2 regions of the Brucella sp. NBRC 12953 genome follow, and region 1 is predicted to be linked to the other one. Evidence: predicted binding sites of a transcription regulator. Region 1 holds the regulator's gene; the other holds the start of a gene.

Region 1 (7,434 bases):
ATCCGGTGCGGATCAACCAGACCGTAATCAACAATGCATTGGCCTTCTGATCAGCGGCGGACATGGAATAATGGCTGACTTAAAACCCTATATCGCCAAGGCTGCCTCCGGCAATCCGTTGTCGCTCGAGGATTCCAAGGCAGCTTTCGACATCATGATGTCCGGACAGGCTACGCCGTCACAGATCGGCGGCTTTCTGATGGCTCTGCGTGTTCGTGGTGAAACTGTGCCGGAAATAGCCGGTGCTGTATCATCTATGCGCTCACGAATGCTTCCAGTTTCCGCTCCGGCGGGCGCTGTAGATATTGTCGGCACTGGCGGAGATCAGTCCGGCTCCTACAACGTTTCCAGCTGTTCCGCCTTTGTCGTGGCCGGCGCAGGCGTTCCGGTTGCAAAGCATGGTAATCGCGCTCTCTCTTCCAAATCAGGTGCAGCAGATGCGCTGGCAGCCCTTGGTGTGAACATCGAAGCCGATGCGAACACGATTGGCCGCAGCATCAATGAAGCTGGTCTTGGCTTCATGTTTGCGCCGATGCACCATTCTGCGATGCGTCATGTCGGACCATCGCGCGTTGAACTCGGCACCCGAACGATTTTCAATCTGCTCGGTCCGCTTTCAAACCCGGCAAGCGTCAAGCGCCAGCTGGTTGGCGTGTTCTCGGCAGAATGGGTTGAGCCTTTGGCTCAGGTTCTCAAAGAACTGGGCTCTGAAACCGCCTGGGTGGTCTATGGCGATGGTCTCGATGAGATGACCACGGCAGGCACCACAAAGGTTGCAGCACTTGAAAACGGCACTATTCGTACTTTTGAGATTACACCAGAAGACGTTGGCCTTCGTCGGGTCGATATGTCGGAGCTCAAGGGTGGAGAGGCCGAAGTTAACGCAAAGGCGCTGCTTGGTGTTCTTGAAGGTGCACAGAACGCATATCGCGATATTGTGCTCTTGAACTCTGCCGCAGCACTGGTGATTTCCGGCAAGGCGAAAGACCTGAAAGACGGCATTGCTCTTGCAGCGCAGTCAATCGACAGCGGAGCAGCTTTAGCCGTTCTGCAAAAGGTCATTGCTGTGTCAAACGATAACCCGCTCTGACGGAGAGGATCAAACCATGTCCACCGACATTTTGCGGAAAATCGAAGCTTACAAGCGCGAGGAAATCGCTGCTGCCAAGGCTCGTCTTCCACTCGAAGAAGTGAAGGCGCAGGCCAAGGATCAGCCTACAACACGCGGCTTTCTCAAGGCACTGGAAGCCAAGCGCGCCGCCAACAAGTTCGCGCTCATTGCTGAAATCAAGAAGGCGAGCCCTTCCAAAGGCCTCATCCGCCCTGATTTTGATCCGCCAGCGCTGGCCAAGGCTTATGAAGACGGCGGCGCGGCCTGCCTGTCCGTTCTCACGGATACGCCATCTTTTCAGGGCGCGCCGGAGTTTCTGACAGCGGCACGCAATGCCTGCTCGCTGCCCGCCTTGCGTAAGGATTTTCTCTTCGACACCTATCAGGTCTATGAAGCGCGCAGCTGGGGTGCAGATTGTATCCTCATCATTCTGGCAAGCGTCGATGATGATCTGGCCAAAGCGCTCGAAGAAACCGCTTTCGAACTCGGCATGGATGCTCTCATTGAAGTCCATGACGAAGAAGAAACCGAACGCGCGCTGAAGCTTTCATCGCGTCTCGTTGGCGTCAACAATCGCAATCTGCGGACGTTTGAAGTCGATCTTGCTGTTTCCGAACGCCTCGCAAAAATGGTACCTTCGGACCGTCTTCTGGTCGGCGAAAGCGGCATCTTCACCCATGACGATTGCCTGCGTCTTGAAAAGTCGGATATCGGCACATTCCTCATCGGCGAAAGCCTGATGCGCAAGGATGATGTTGCTCAAGCAACCCGCGAACTTCTGACCGGCAAGGTGTAAGCCATGACAGCCAAACTCACCCATATCGACCAGACTGGCGCCGCCCATATGGTCGATGTCGGCGATAAGGCTGAGACTGAACGCCAGGCAACGGCTGAAGGTGCAGTCAAAATGAAGCCAGAAACTCTGGCCCTCATTCTGGAAGGCAATGCCGCAAAAGGCGACGTTATCGGTGCTGCCCGTCTGGCGGGCATTATGGCCGCGAAGAAGACTGCCGATCTCATTCCGCTTTGCCACCCTTTAATGTTAACAAAGGTCTCGGTGGACATCGAGACCGACCATACGCTCCCCGGCCTTCGCGTCTCTGCGACTGCGAAGCTGAAAGGCCGCACGGGAGTTGAGATGGAAGCGCTGACTGCCGTATCAGTCACCTGCCTGACAATCTATGACATGGCGAAGGCCGTTGATCGCCACATGGAAATTACCGATATTCGCGTTTCCGCAAAAAGTGGTGGCAAATCGGGCGACTGGAAAGCCTGATTTTCAAACGAACTTGCGGCAAATCAATTCATGGCCGCAGTTAATCTGCTTTAAGCAGCGAAGCATTTCCGGCATGAGCATTTAGCAGCCTGTGTGAGATAATGCGCAGAACAAGCGAAATAACGAGATTATTTTCTACGAGAGGAAGCCAATGTCCCTTCTCCCGGTCGATGAAGCCCTTGCACGTATCCTGAGCTCGGCAGAGCCACACGGTTCTGAGCAGGTTCCTTTGACTTCAGCCGGTGGACGCGTCGTTGCTGAACCTGTGAAAGCTCACCTTCTGCAACCTCCCTTTGATTGCTCTGCTATGGATGGCTATGCGCTGATCGCACCTGAAAACATCAGCTATCCGCTTGAACTGACGGTAATTGGCGAATCAGCAGCCGGTAAGCGTTTCGATGGGCAGCTGGGCGAAGGTCAGGCGGTCCGCATTTTCACCGGCGCACCAATGCCAGCAGGTGCAGATAGCATCGTTATTCAGGAAGACACGGAGCGCTTCGGCGACAAGCTGACGATCCGGCAAGGCCTCGATAAAGGTCGGCACATTCGTCGGGCGGGTCTCGATTTCGCACCCGCCGATGTTGTTCTTCCGGTTGGCAAGGCACTCGACGCCCCGGCACTTTCCCTTGCTGCGGCCAGTGGCAACGCAGCCATCTCCGTTTTCAAACAGCCCCGCATTGCAATACTCGCGACTGGAGACGAGCTCGTCCCGCCCGGTACAGTTCCCGGCCCGGACCAGATTGTCGCCTCCAACAGCGTCGGCATCGCCGAAATCGTTCGCCGCGCAGGCGGCAGGCCTGAAGATATGGGCATTATTATCGACGACCCTGCGAAGATCGAATCCGCAATTAGTGCCGTTCTCGAAGATGGCATCGATGTTCTTGTGACGATTGGCGGCGCGTCGGTTGGAGATCGCGATTACGTTCACGGGGCTTTACAGAATTGTGGTGTCGATCTCGACTTCTGGAAGATCGCGATGCGCCCGGGTAAACCGCTGATGTATGGTCGCAAGACAGTTTCGGGTAAAACCGTGCATGTCATCGGTCTGCCGGGTAATCCGGTTTCAAGCCTTGTCTGCAGTCTCGTATTTCTGCGCCCATTGGTGGCAAAGCTATCGGGCACTGACTTAACTGCAGATATTCGTCCCGCGAAATTTGGTCAGCCAATGAATGCAAACGATCATCGTAGGGACTTTGTTCGTGCGACGGTCGAAAAGGCAATCGACGGCACATTGATTGTAAAGCCATTTCCAGTTCAGGATTCTTCAATGCTTTCTGCTCTTGTGCGTTCCAATGCACTACTGATCAGAGAAGAAAATGCGCCAGCTGCAGCGCTTGGAGATGCTTGCACAATATTGATGCTGTAACGAACGGCATCAATTCCCGCCCTCATTAATCATTTTAAAACCATTGCAGAACAAGACTGGAACATATAGTGTTCGTTCTGGTTTTGTTTTTATTTGATTCTGGTTTGGAGGGTGTAGCGCATGTTGACCCGTAAGCAGCACGAGCTTCTGCTGTTCATTCATGAACGTCTTAAAGAGACGGGCATCCCTCCGTCTTTTGACGAGATGAAAGAGGCTCTCGATCTAGCCTCGAAATCGGGCATTCATCGCCTCATCACGGCCTTGGAAGAACGTGGCTTTATCCGCAGACTTCCTAACAGAGCACGCGCTCTGGAAGTCCTGCGGTTGCCAGATTCGATAGCACCGGGCTTGAACTCGCAGAAGAAGTTCGCTCCGAGCGTCATCGAAGGAAGCCTTGGTAAAGCTCCCCCTCCTCCACCGGCACGCCCTGCTCCGGTCATGGCGGACAATGATTCCTCAACAATGGTTTCTGTGCCTATGATGGGACGCATCGCTGCCGGTGTGCCGATCTCGGCAATCCAGAATCAGACACACTCACTGAGCCTTCCTCCGGAAATGCTGGGTGCCGGTGAACACTACGCTTTGGAAGTCAAAGGCGATTCGATGATCGACGCCGGTATTTTTGACGGCGATACAGTCATCATTAAACGCGGTGATACAGCCAATCCGGGTGAAATTGTCGTCGCACTGGTGGACGACGAAGAAGCGACATTGAAGCGTTTTCGCCGCAAAGGCGCTTCCATCGCGCTGGAAGCAGCAAACCCGGCTTACGAAACCCGCATCTTCGGACCTGACCGCGTGCGCGTTCAGGGCAAGCTTATCGGTCTGATCCGACGCTATTAAATCTTACACATAACCGCTGCACTTCCGTGAGATATGTGGCGGTTAATGTTCATAGTATTTCCGGCAAAAGTGCGAAGCGTCTCCGCAGGGAAATCGGTTCGCCGGACTGATTTCTTTTCCTGCTGCGATGCGTCGGATAATGCGTAAAAACAATCAGTTATAGCGGTTCCAACGATTCATTCTTAGCTGGAACGGCTGTAAGTCTGCCAGAAAACCATGAACTAGAGCGGTTCTGACTTATCTTTAAAAGCTGGAGCCGCTTCGAGCTTAGAGTTCTTTTCAGAGCCAGCCTTCTTTTGATATTCGCGCTCAGCTAGCCCCCGCGCTGCTCGCGAATAAAGACGATGAAGGTGCCAAGGCCTCGCTGGCGCATCAATGGCAAAGCTCAAATGATCTGCATAGCCGGCTAATTTACGAGATTTTGCGGGTTCGAATCGGTAGATTTTATCTTCGTTGTCGACTTCGTGGACAGCCGAAACTGTTGCAGCTTCGCCTTTCGAGGACTCCTTCTTCTGCCCCAGCCTTAGTTCAAGCGTTCCCTTTAAGGCAAGCTCTTTTCGATCCACCACAAGCACATCAGGGCGCTCGCAGCTCAGATTTTTGCCTGCTATCGCGAGAACGACGATATCGCCAATATTGCAGGCGATGTCCTTCATCTCTTCCTGCGCGGTATAAGCAAACATCCGCCCGTCCTGCAAAGGGATCGTACACAGTCCCTCTTCGCAGACAAACGCATCAGTGGCGGATACCAGCTTCTGCTTTTTTACAATCTGCGGCGGAATAAACGTTTCGATCAAATAGGCTGTCTGCCAGTTTTGACCTGTGAATTTTGGCGGCCTGCTGCGATTGGCTGCGAAATTGCCATCAGGTAGGCGCACGGCCACAAATTTTGCATCCTCGCTAACGAGAATGTCTGGCAATGGCGGTCGTATAAAAACGACAAGCCCGGCAATGACAAAGGGTAAAGCCAGCCATCGCAACCGGGTCGTGGAAACAACCGCGATAACAAGCGCTACGGTCCAGAGGATAAGCGTGCTTGCAGGCATGACGCCCGGATTGCCGTCAGGAGAAAAGCTAGCGACCAAACTTGCAATATGCCTGACCAATAGGACACCAAATCCCATGATCTGTAATGGCAGCCAGTCAAGCTGCAATGGCATCAACACCAAGCTCAGCACTGCAAAGGGCATCACAAGGATCGAGATAACCGGCAGGGCCAATACGTTTCCGACGAGGCCTAAGGGTGCGGTGTTGTTGAAATGATAGGCGGCGAATATTCCGCTCGCTATACCGGCAACAATCGATGTTGCTCCTGTCGCCACCGCAGGAACGAGCATTTTTGATACAAATCCGCGTGGATTAGAACGTCGATTTTCATTGGCCGTTTGATTGCGTGCTTTCCTGTCGCTCCACCATGCAAATGCAGCAATCAATCCCGGAGTCGCTGAAAAAGACATCTGAAAACTCGGCCCCAGAATTTCATGCGGAGAAATTGCAATCATCGCGACAGACGCAATCGCAAGATTGCGCATACTGATGGCAGCACGGTCAGCCAGCAATGCGCAGAGCATCACGACAATCATGACGTAACTGCGCTGTGCTGCAACATCCGCACCCGACATGGCGAGATAAAATGTGCAGCTTAGAAGCGAGAGAAAAGCCGCAAACTTTTTGACCGGATATCGGGCGCTAAACCCCGGCATCAGAGCAAACAGCGACCTCAGCGACATCATCACAACGCCAGCGGCCAGCACCATATGCAGGCCGGAAATCGACAGGATATGCGCCAGACCTGCCTTGCGCAGATCCTCATTCGTTTCTTCGCTGATCCCTGCTCGCTCACCCGCTATGAGCGCTGCGGCAACACTGCCATCCTCACCAGAGAGCACTTCCGCAATACGTTCGGAAACATGCACGCGTAACTGAGCAATGGAACTCGCAATTTTTGCCGTCATGTCGTTTGGTCCTGGCACATCGGCAATCTTTGGTGTTCCAAGAAAGAAACCGTTGGCACCGATACCGCCGAAATAGGCATGGAAGGCAAAATCGTAATTCCCCGGCCGCACAGGTCCCGAAGGCACCCTCAGGCGCGCAAAGCCGGTTAGCCCGCTACCAATCGTCGTATTGGCCGGAATGTCGCGTGCAGTAATGCGGATGCGGTGCGGTGCGTAGCGAAGTTTCGGCCTTTGCGTTTCAAGCAGATCAAGCGTCACACGCCAGCTGCCATTGTCGCGATATTCGAGACCAGCCACTCGGCCGGTAACGCGCGTTGCAACCTCTGAACCCAACAATTGCGTGCTTCGTCGTTCAGTCTCAAATTTCCCCGCTATCATGCCGAGCTGCAGAGCCACGACGAGCGTCAGCAATTGCGATAGCAAGAAGCGTTTGCGCACAAAAAAGCGCAATATAAAGACCGCTGTCAGGGTCGAAAGGAGCGGCACCCAGTCAGGCTCGAAAGAAAGCGTGAAATAGACAACTGCTCCCACGCCCATCATCACGGGAAACAGAAGGAAGAATATCCCGCGACCCACTTCCCGACTCAGCGCTCTGCTTAAGTTCAACCACGCGGCGTCTAGTAGAACGCGCGCGCGTTCAGAAGGCGCTAGAACTCGATCTGGCAGGGCAGTAGGATAAATTTCTTCGTGTTCATCCGGAGCCCACGGAGCGGGCATCAAAGCGCGAGCCAAACCATCGGGCATGTCTTTGACAAATGCCCGTTCGCTGATCTCCTGTGCTTCCCTTGTGCCCGTCATGCCCCCGCCTGACTGCAAAAGTGCTCCCCGCTAACCTAAAGAAGAATACCGGATCGGTGCGAAAGGGACGTCAAGCCCTTGCGCG
Region 2 (7,434 bases), on a different contig from region 1:
CGCACGGCGATCCGTATGGTGATAAAGCACATCATTGGTGGCAAGCAACGGCACATTCGCTTCCACTGCAAAGCGTGCGATGCGCTCTGCGCGGCGTCCGTCATGACCCTGATGCGGCATGGTCAGCGCCAGCCAGACAGAGCCGGGAGCGGCTTGTGCGATCTCCGTCAGACGTGCAGCAAAATCAGGATCATCTTCATCGGGAGCAAAGACTGCGATCTGAAACTGCCGCGCCCGAAATAGCAGATCACCCCATTCAAGATGGCATTCTCCCTTGGCGACAGCGCGGTGTTTGCCATCCGTCAGCAGGCGGCACAATTGTCCATAGGCCGCGCGATCACGCGGATAGACGACCATGTCTGGCGTGCCGTCGATGAAGGAAAGGCGGCAGCCGATGAACAGACGGAAGTCGCATGTGTCGCGAATATCTTTCCATGCAGCATGAGCGCGAACCACACCGGCCAGCGTGTTGCGGTCAGCAATGCCTATACCGGACAGCCCGAGTGCGTGGGCTTGCAAGACCAGCTCCTGCGGATGCGATGCGCCACTCAGGAAAGAAAAGTTGCTGGCCACAGCCATTTCAAAATAGCGGGGCATCACGCAAACAGCCCATGCAAAAACCAGCGCGGATGATTAAAGCCGTCAAAAAGCCCTTCGCGGAAAATCCAGAAGCGCTGGCCGTTATCATCCTCCACGCGGTAATAATCGCGCAGCTTCGGCACATCATGACCGATGGAAAGCCACCATTCCGGTTCGATCCGTTCTGGGCCTTCGGCAAGGCGCACATGATGACGCACACGCCGCCACAGGAAAAACGACGGCGGACTGTCGGGTACTTCTGCAATACTCTCTATTGGCTGCGGCGGACGAAACAGTTTGATTGGTCGCGCGGGCGGATCATCGGGAAGTGTTGGGCTGCTTTCATAATAGTCTTCGCTTTTGCGGATTTGCAGGGCAGGGCGCAGGCCAAAAGCACGTTCTGGAATATGCGTGTTGCGCGAGAAGGAAACCAGTACACGCTCCTGCCCCAGTCGCGCCGAAAGCCGGTCGATCAACTGGCTGAAGCCAGCTTCATCTTCTTCATGCTGATCAAGCCCTGTCTGGCGCTGGGCGATTGCTCCGCTGCGAAGTGCTGCCAGACGGATCATGTCGAAGCCAAAACCGGCATCAAGCGGATCGGTGAGAGCCTTGAGCCGCTCCCGTGCCAGCCTGAGAAATACCCGATCTTCACGCAAAGGCTGGCCAGTTTCGATACGGATATGGCGCACCTCGCCGTCGACACGGAAGAAGGATGCTTCGATCAGAAGCGCGCCTTTTCCCTCGACTTCAAGAAGTGCAAACAGCTCCTGCGCCAGCTCCTGCAAAATTTGCTCAACAAGCTCCATCACCGTGACCGGTTCGGACATGCGACGTTCGGCAATGTTGAGCGGCACGATACGCATGGGCGAAATCGGTGCGCGCTCCTGTCGTACCAGCCGGTCAAGCTTGGTGGCAAGGTCGGTTCCAAAACGCGCAGTCAAGGCTGCGCGGGGCAGCGCCATCACATCGCCAATGCGCTTTAGCCCGGCGCGTTTAAGGCCCGTCTCAGCAGTCTCGTTCAGTTCAAGAGAACTGATCGGCAGGCGTGGTAAAAAATGGTCGGCACCAGCCTTGCTGAAAACGCCGCCGCGCGTTCCGCGTGCCAGCAGCCGTGCGGCAAAGCTGTTGTCAGCCATTGCCGCCTGTATGTTCAGGCCAGCCCGTTCAATCCGCATGATTGCGTCCTCACGCATGGCAGCAAGCCCGCCAAAAAGATGTGCGCAGCCGGTGATGTCGAGCATCAGCCCATGCGGCTCGTCAAAGGCTATAAGCGGCGTGTAGCGTTCGCACCAATGGGCAAGACGCTTGAGCAACGCTGCATCGCGTTCCGGTGCGGCTGTTGCAACATCAAGCCTTTCCACCCGCGCTCGCGCATCGGTCAGCGCCATGCCGGGGAAAAGACCGAGCTTTGCAGCTGTAGCATCCACTGCCGTCAGGCGCAGCGCATTGGCCGTGCGCTCGGTGACGACAAGCGGCATTTTTTCTGTGCCATCATGCTGAATGTTGTTGCGAAGCCGGTCGGTCGGCAGAAACGGAAACCAGAGGGCGAGGAACACGCGATCTGCCGTTCTGTTCGGCTGTTCCAAATTCGAGGGTTTCATTGTTCCATTCCATGATCCATTGCCCACAGGTGCCGTGTCGATTGCGTTCCAGAATTGCGGAAAAAACCGGTTTTCCGGGTGCATTCGCGCCGCTGGAGCGGGAGGATGCAGGTGCCACCCGCCAGCGGCTGACGGCAGCGCTCTGCACGCCTGTTCGGTGGCTTCTGAGCAGGATGACAGGCAAGTGTGCGGTTTCGGTTGCCAGAAGCAGGCGACGCGAGGCGGTCAGGTCGAGACATTTCGGCTGGCCACTCACCGAGGCGACCACGCCGGAAATGAGGTTCGAAGCCTTGCCACTGGCCTCTTCAAGCGCATCATTCGCTGCTTTTAAAACATCTTGAGCGGTGGGGCAGCGCACGATCAGCAGGCGTGATGGATTGATTCCGAAGGCATGAAGTCCCGGCGGATAAAGCCCGCCATATTCGCTTGAGGCGCTTTCTTCCTCAATCCAGATGACTGGTCTTCTTGAAGGGGATGCACGCAAAGCCATTGCTAGCGCGAAACCGGTAGCGGCCATATGTGCACCGGGGTTTTCAGCAAAAACCTCATGCAGTGCATCGCCTCTCAGGCCATGCGGAAAAGCATCATCAGCTCCGGTAAGGCCGAGCGTGAAACTGCCTGAACGCCCGCAGCCTGTTCCGGTCTCGTCTGTAAAACTCGCCTGTGAGGCATTGCCTTCGATGGCCGTAACCATGCGCCGCAACGCCGTGATGTCGATGCCGCTCACGTTCAAAACCCTGTGTTTGTAAGGATGCAATTCCAGACGTAAACTGTTTCACGCTTTTATTGGAATGCTATTTGTTCACTTTATGTTCTAGTATTGAATCGAGTCCGCAAAGAGTCAAGCGGGATCAGCTGTGAGGACGTGTGGATAAGAAAAATGCTTCCTCTCAGATAGCACTCTGAAAGGAAGCATCTACGGTGGTGGTTGATCAGATCAGGCGGCTTCTTTGAAAGGCACTCCCGCCAGTTGGGCGAGATGGCCACCAAGATCGGTGCCAGCACCTGCCGCATTGACGGTATCAAAATAATCATGCCAACCGGTGGCGGTGATTCCGGCAATCAGCATGTCGAGAGCCATCTCATCCGGGAAGCGCCAAATCGCAAAAAAGCTTTGCTTCGGCGCATAAGGTTTGGTTGGGTCAATAGGGCCGAGGGCCAGAGCCTCGATACCATGTTCGGCCAGACTGCCCATGCCGGCACCGACCTTTTCAAAGAAAACCTGCCCGCCTTGCGCATCAAGTTCAAGCCAGCTTGTCTTGGGAGAATAGAGTTCTGCGAGATAATGGGTCATGTCGTTTCCGGGAGGTTATTTAGAAAAGGAACGGAGTGCGCGTTTGCAGATACGTGCAGTCGCGGGATTTGTGCTTGCTTCAAGCCAGTCAGCGCAAAGCGCCTTGACCCATTCGGGTCGGCTTTTGGCTGCATCATTGAGCCAGTTGGCGACCGAATCGTGCACATAAGGTGCGGGATCGGCGCGAAGTGGTGTCAGAATTGACAAAGCCTTTTCTGGGGCTTCTTTCAGGCTTTTGATATGTGCCGACCAAACGCCACGCGGACGGGTGGCTTCGCAGGCAAATCGCCGGATATAGGGGGACGGGTCGGCAGTCCATGGCGTAAGCAGTTGGATCGTCTGGTTAATCTCAGAAGAAATATGCTCGCGAAGACCGAGCCATGCCCATTCGCGCACGCCAAAATGTAGATCATCTGCGAGCGGGCGTATGAGCTTCAGACGTTCTGCAAGAGAAAGGCTTTCTAACTGACCGATGGCAAAACAGGCCCAGCCGCGCACGGTATCTGACGGATGGATACTCAGAGAATTGATTACTTGACCGCCAGAGCGTGAGAGCAAAAGCTGTGCTGCCAGCATCATGCGGCGTGAAATGCCAAGATCTTTGGCTTCATGCATTGCCTGCAAGGCGTCCCGATCAATGGCCGGAAATACGTTTTGCATGAGGCTCGCAAAGTCAATCGCCAGACATTCGGTCAGTACGGTCGTTTCAACCGCTCCGCTGTGTAATGCAGAAAGTCGTTCGGCCGAGATATCGGAAATTTTCAGCGGCGATTTGCTCATGACTTTCGTCCCGCATCCGTGCGGCTGAAAATACGGCGCAGCAATGTGCTGAGCACTGCTTGTTCATCGGCGGAAAGATCGCTCATCAGGCTCGCAATCCATGTTGTATGTTCAACGAAAAGCTGTTGCGCCAATCGCGCTCCTTCGGATGTCAGCCTGATCGTCAGTTTGCGGCGATCCTGCGTGTCCGCATGGCGCTTGAGAAAGCCATCGCGTTCCAAGCCATCAAGCAGGCCGGTAATGGTCGCGCGTGTCACGCCAGCACGCTCTGAAAGCTCGTGTGGTGAAAGGCCATCAGGCGCATTCTGCAAAAGAAACAACAGAACAAACTTGCCTTCGGAAAGCTTGTGGGGGGCAAGCCTGTTGGCACAATCGTGGTCAATTGCAGCGGCAAGCGACAGGATTTCAAAACAGGTTTTCAGCGCGTCAGCAGACGGGCTGCTGAGGCGTTCCAGTTCACCCAAAAGCGCGTGATGTTTTTGCTCGATAATTTCCATACGTCGCCATATAGTATGGCGCCATACTAAAAGCAAATGGTTTAGATCGTCTGACTGAGATTGGATCATCTTGATAGGCTTCCATATACGGTTTATATATGTTTCATATATATTGAACTGGAAAGTATTATGGGTATCGTAAAAATCAGCGATGAACTGCATGAGGAATTGCGCAAGGCAAGTGATGTCATGTGCCGTTCGATCAATGCGCAGGCTGAATACTGGATGAAAATCGGTATGTTGGCGCAGGCAAATCCGGAACTGTCCTTCAATGAGATCGTGCAGATGCAGTTGCGCGCGGCACAAGTCGTGCTTCCCGTTCTGGTGGTGCAGTCATCATGACAAAGACACCTGCCGAGGTGGAAAAAATGGCGGCTTCAGGCGCGCTACTGGCGTCCGTTTTTACACTTCTCGATCATACACCGCTTGCTGGCCTGACTACGATGCAGGTCAATGATCTGGTTGAGGATTATATCACCCGCGAATTACAGGCGCGGCCTGCAAGTAAAGGGCAGTATGATTTTCCTTATGTGCTCAATGCCTCAAGGAATGAAGTCGTCTGCCATGGAATGCCATCGGATAGCGAAGTCATCGAAAATGGTGAGATTATCAATTTCGACATTACCCTTGAGAAGGACGGCTATATCGCTGATTCCAGCAAAACCTATATGGTCGGTGAAGTGGCTCCCTTTGCTTCGCGTCTGGTGCGTGTGACCTATGAGGCGCTATGGAAGGGCATTGCTGCCGTGCGTCCCGGCGCTACGCTAGGCGATATTGGCTATGCTATCGAGCGTCACGCAAAGCGTCATGATTACAGCGTGGTGCGTGAATATTGCGGCCATGGCATTGGTCGTGAAATGCATGAGGAGCCGCAGGTTCTGCATTTCGGCAAGCCGGGCACGGGTGAGCGTCTGCGTGAAGGCATGGTGTTCACCATCGAGCCGATGCTCAATCAGGGCACAGCCAAGGTAAAGACCGAAAAAGACGGTTGGACAGTTGTGACGCGCGATGGAAAATTGTCAGCGCAGTTTGAACATACCGTCGCTGTCACGTCGAATGGCGTGCGGGTGCTGACCTTACGTCCTGGTGAAGAAAAGATGCTCGCAGCAATCAGAAACGCTGTCTGACATTATCAAATTTTGTCTGCCAGCAAGAGCACGAAGATAATCGTTCCGCCAATGCTCAATCCGCTTGCCAGAATGACTCCTATGATGACAGGCGCGAGTTTCAGAAAGGAAATATAGGGCGATATTTCCAGCTGAAAATTTGGCCGGATTTTTTCAGGCGTAAGACAGGTAATTTCGTAATCGCCGGGTATCGTGCATTCAAAATTACCAAGGGCATGAGAAGCATAGCCCTGCATGTCCGTCCGTCTGACGCTGAACAGAGAACGGCTTGTAGTACGATAGGCGATTGGCGTGTTGGTTGGATGTGACCTGATCGCAAACAGCGTCGAGAAATAAGCGGTTCCCGTCAGAACAGTCAGTGGTGGAAAGACGATGCTGACTGTGTACTGTCCCGCTTTTGGCAAGTGAAAGACATGTGGCCGGCTGTCGACTCTAAAGCGATGACGAATCGCTGGCATCATCACACCCCACAGAATGGGAATGCCGCGGGTCAGCAGATAAATCCCGAGCACAATGCAAAGAGGTGCTGCCAGATAGAGAAACACAGCTCGGGCTCCATTTGGGTTTTAAAATAAAAAACCCGCCGGAAGGCGGGCTTTTGCCGTATTCTAAAAAGTTTAGCGACGGTCGCGTGCAGCCAATGTGCGCAGACGAAGTGCATTGAGCTTGATGAAACCTGCTGCGTCCTTCTGGTCATAGGCGCCCTGATCGTCTTCAAACGTCACGAGCTTGTCGGAATAAAGCGACTTGTCCGATTCACGGCCAGTTACGATCACATTGCCCTTATAGAGCTTGAGCGTGACTTCACCTTCGACGTGACGCTGGCTGAGATCGATAGCAGCCTGCAGCATTTCGCGTTCTGGCGAGAACCAGAAACCGTAATAGATGAGTTCCGCATAGCGTGGCATCAGCTCATCCTTGAGGTGCGCCGCACCACGATCGAGCGTGATCGATTCGATGGCGCGGTGTGCTGCCAACAGGATCGTGCCACCTGGCGTTTCGTAGACGCCGCGCGATTTCATGCCGACGAAGCGGTTTTCAACGAGGTCAAGACGACCAATGCCGTTGTCACGGCCATAATCGTTGAGCTTGGCAAGCAGTGTTGCAGGCGACAGACGTTCGCCATTGATCGAAACAGCATCACCCTTTTCAAAGCCAATCTTGATGATGGTTGGTGTATCCGGGGCGGTTTCTGGCGAAATCGTGCGCATATGCACATATTCAGGCGCTTCGATCGCCGGATCTTCCAGAACCTTGCCTTCGGACGAAGAGTGCAGCAGATTTGCGTCAACCGAGAATGGCGCTTCGCCCTTCTTGTCTTTCGCAACCGGAATCTGGTGCTGTTCAGCAAATTCGAGCAGATGCGTGCGGCTCTTGAACGACCAGTCGCGCCATGGAGCGATGATCTTGATGTCCGGGTTCAGCGCATATGCGGAAAGCTCGAAGCGAACCTGATCATTGCCCTTGCCGGTCGCGCCGTGCGCAATTGCGTCAGCGCCGGTTTTCTTGGCGATTTCAATGAGGTGCTTGGAGATCAGCGGACGGGCAATCGAGGT

What was found. Region 1 encodes LexA, which represses DNA repair genes until DNA is damaged. Its sites were predicted from a motif close to TGTTCNNNNTGTGTTCNG; they were not measured.
Positions count from the first base shown of each region.
Region 2: a site for LexA is predicted at 2,980-2,997, ahead of ABWV94_RS05575 (ImuA family protein). Genes of this name have one in related genera too.

Region 1 covers NZ_BAABSV010000001.1:707,982-715,415, forward strand. Annotated here, with positions in the region: gene ABWV94_RS03435 (peptidyl-prolyl cis-trans isomerase) at 1-50, shown strand, start outside; gene trpD (anthranilate phosphoribosyltransferase) at 71-1,090, shown strand; gene trpC (indole-3-glycerol phosphate synthase TrpC) at 1,107-1,907, shown strand; gene moaC (cyclic pyranopterin monophosphate synthase MoaC) at 1,911-2,387, shown strand; gene ABWV94_RS03455 (molybdopterin molybdotransferase MoeA) at 2,539-3,753, shown strand; gene lexA (transcriptional repressor LexA) at 3,874-4,596, shown strand; gene ABWV94_RS03465 (ComEC/Rec2 family competence protein) at 4,818-7,349, opposite strand.
Region 2 covers NZ_BAABSV010000002.1:348,855-356,288, reverse strand. Annotated here, with positions in the region: gene ABWV94_RS05585 (error-prone DNA polymerase) at 1-597, opposite strand, end outside; gene ABWV94_RS05580 (Y-family DNA polymerase) at 597-2,057, opposite strand; gene ABWV94_RS05575 (ImuA family protein) at 2,071-2,907, opposite strand; gene ABWV94_RS05570 (DUF6616 family protein) at 3,118-3,474, opposite strand; gene ABWV94_RS05565 (DNA alkylation repair protein) at 3,490-4,254, opposite strand; gene ABWV94_RS05560 (MarR family winged helix-turn-helix transcriptional regulator) at 4,251-4,751, opposite strand; gene ABWV94_RS05555 (ParD-like family protein) at 4,881-5,093, shown strand; gene map (type I methionyl aminopeptidase) at 5,090-5,878, shown strand; gene ABWV94_RS05545 (hypothetical protein) at 5,884-6,423, opposite strand; gene ABWV94_RS05540 (argininosuccinate synthase) at 6,496-7,434, opposite strand, start outside.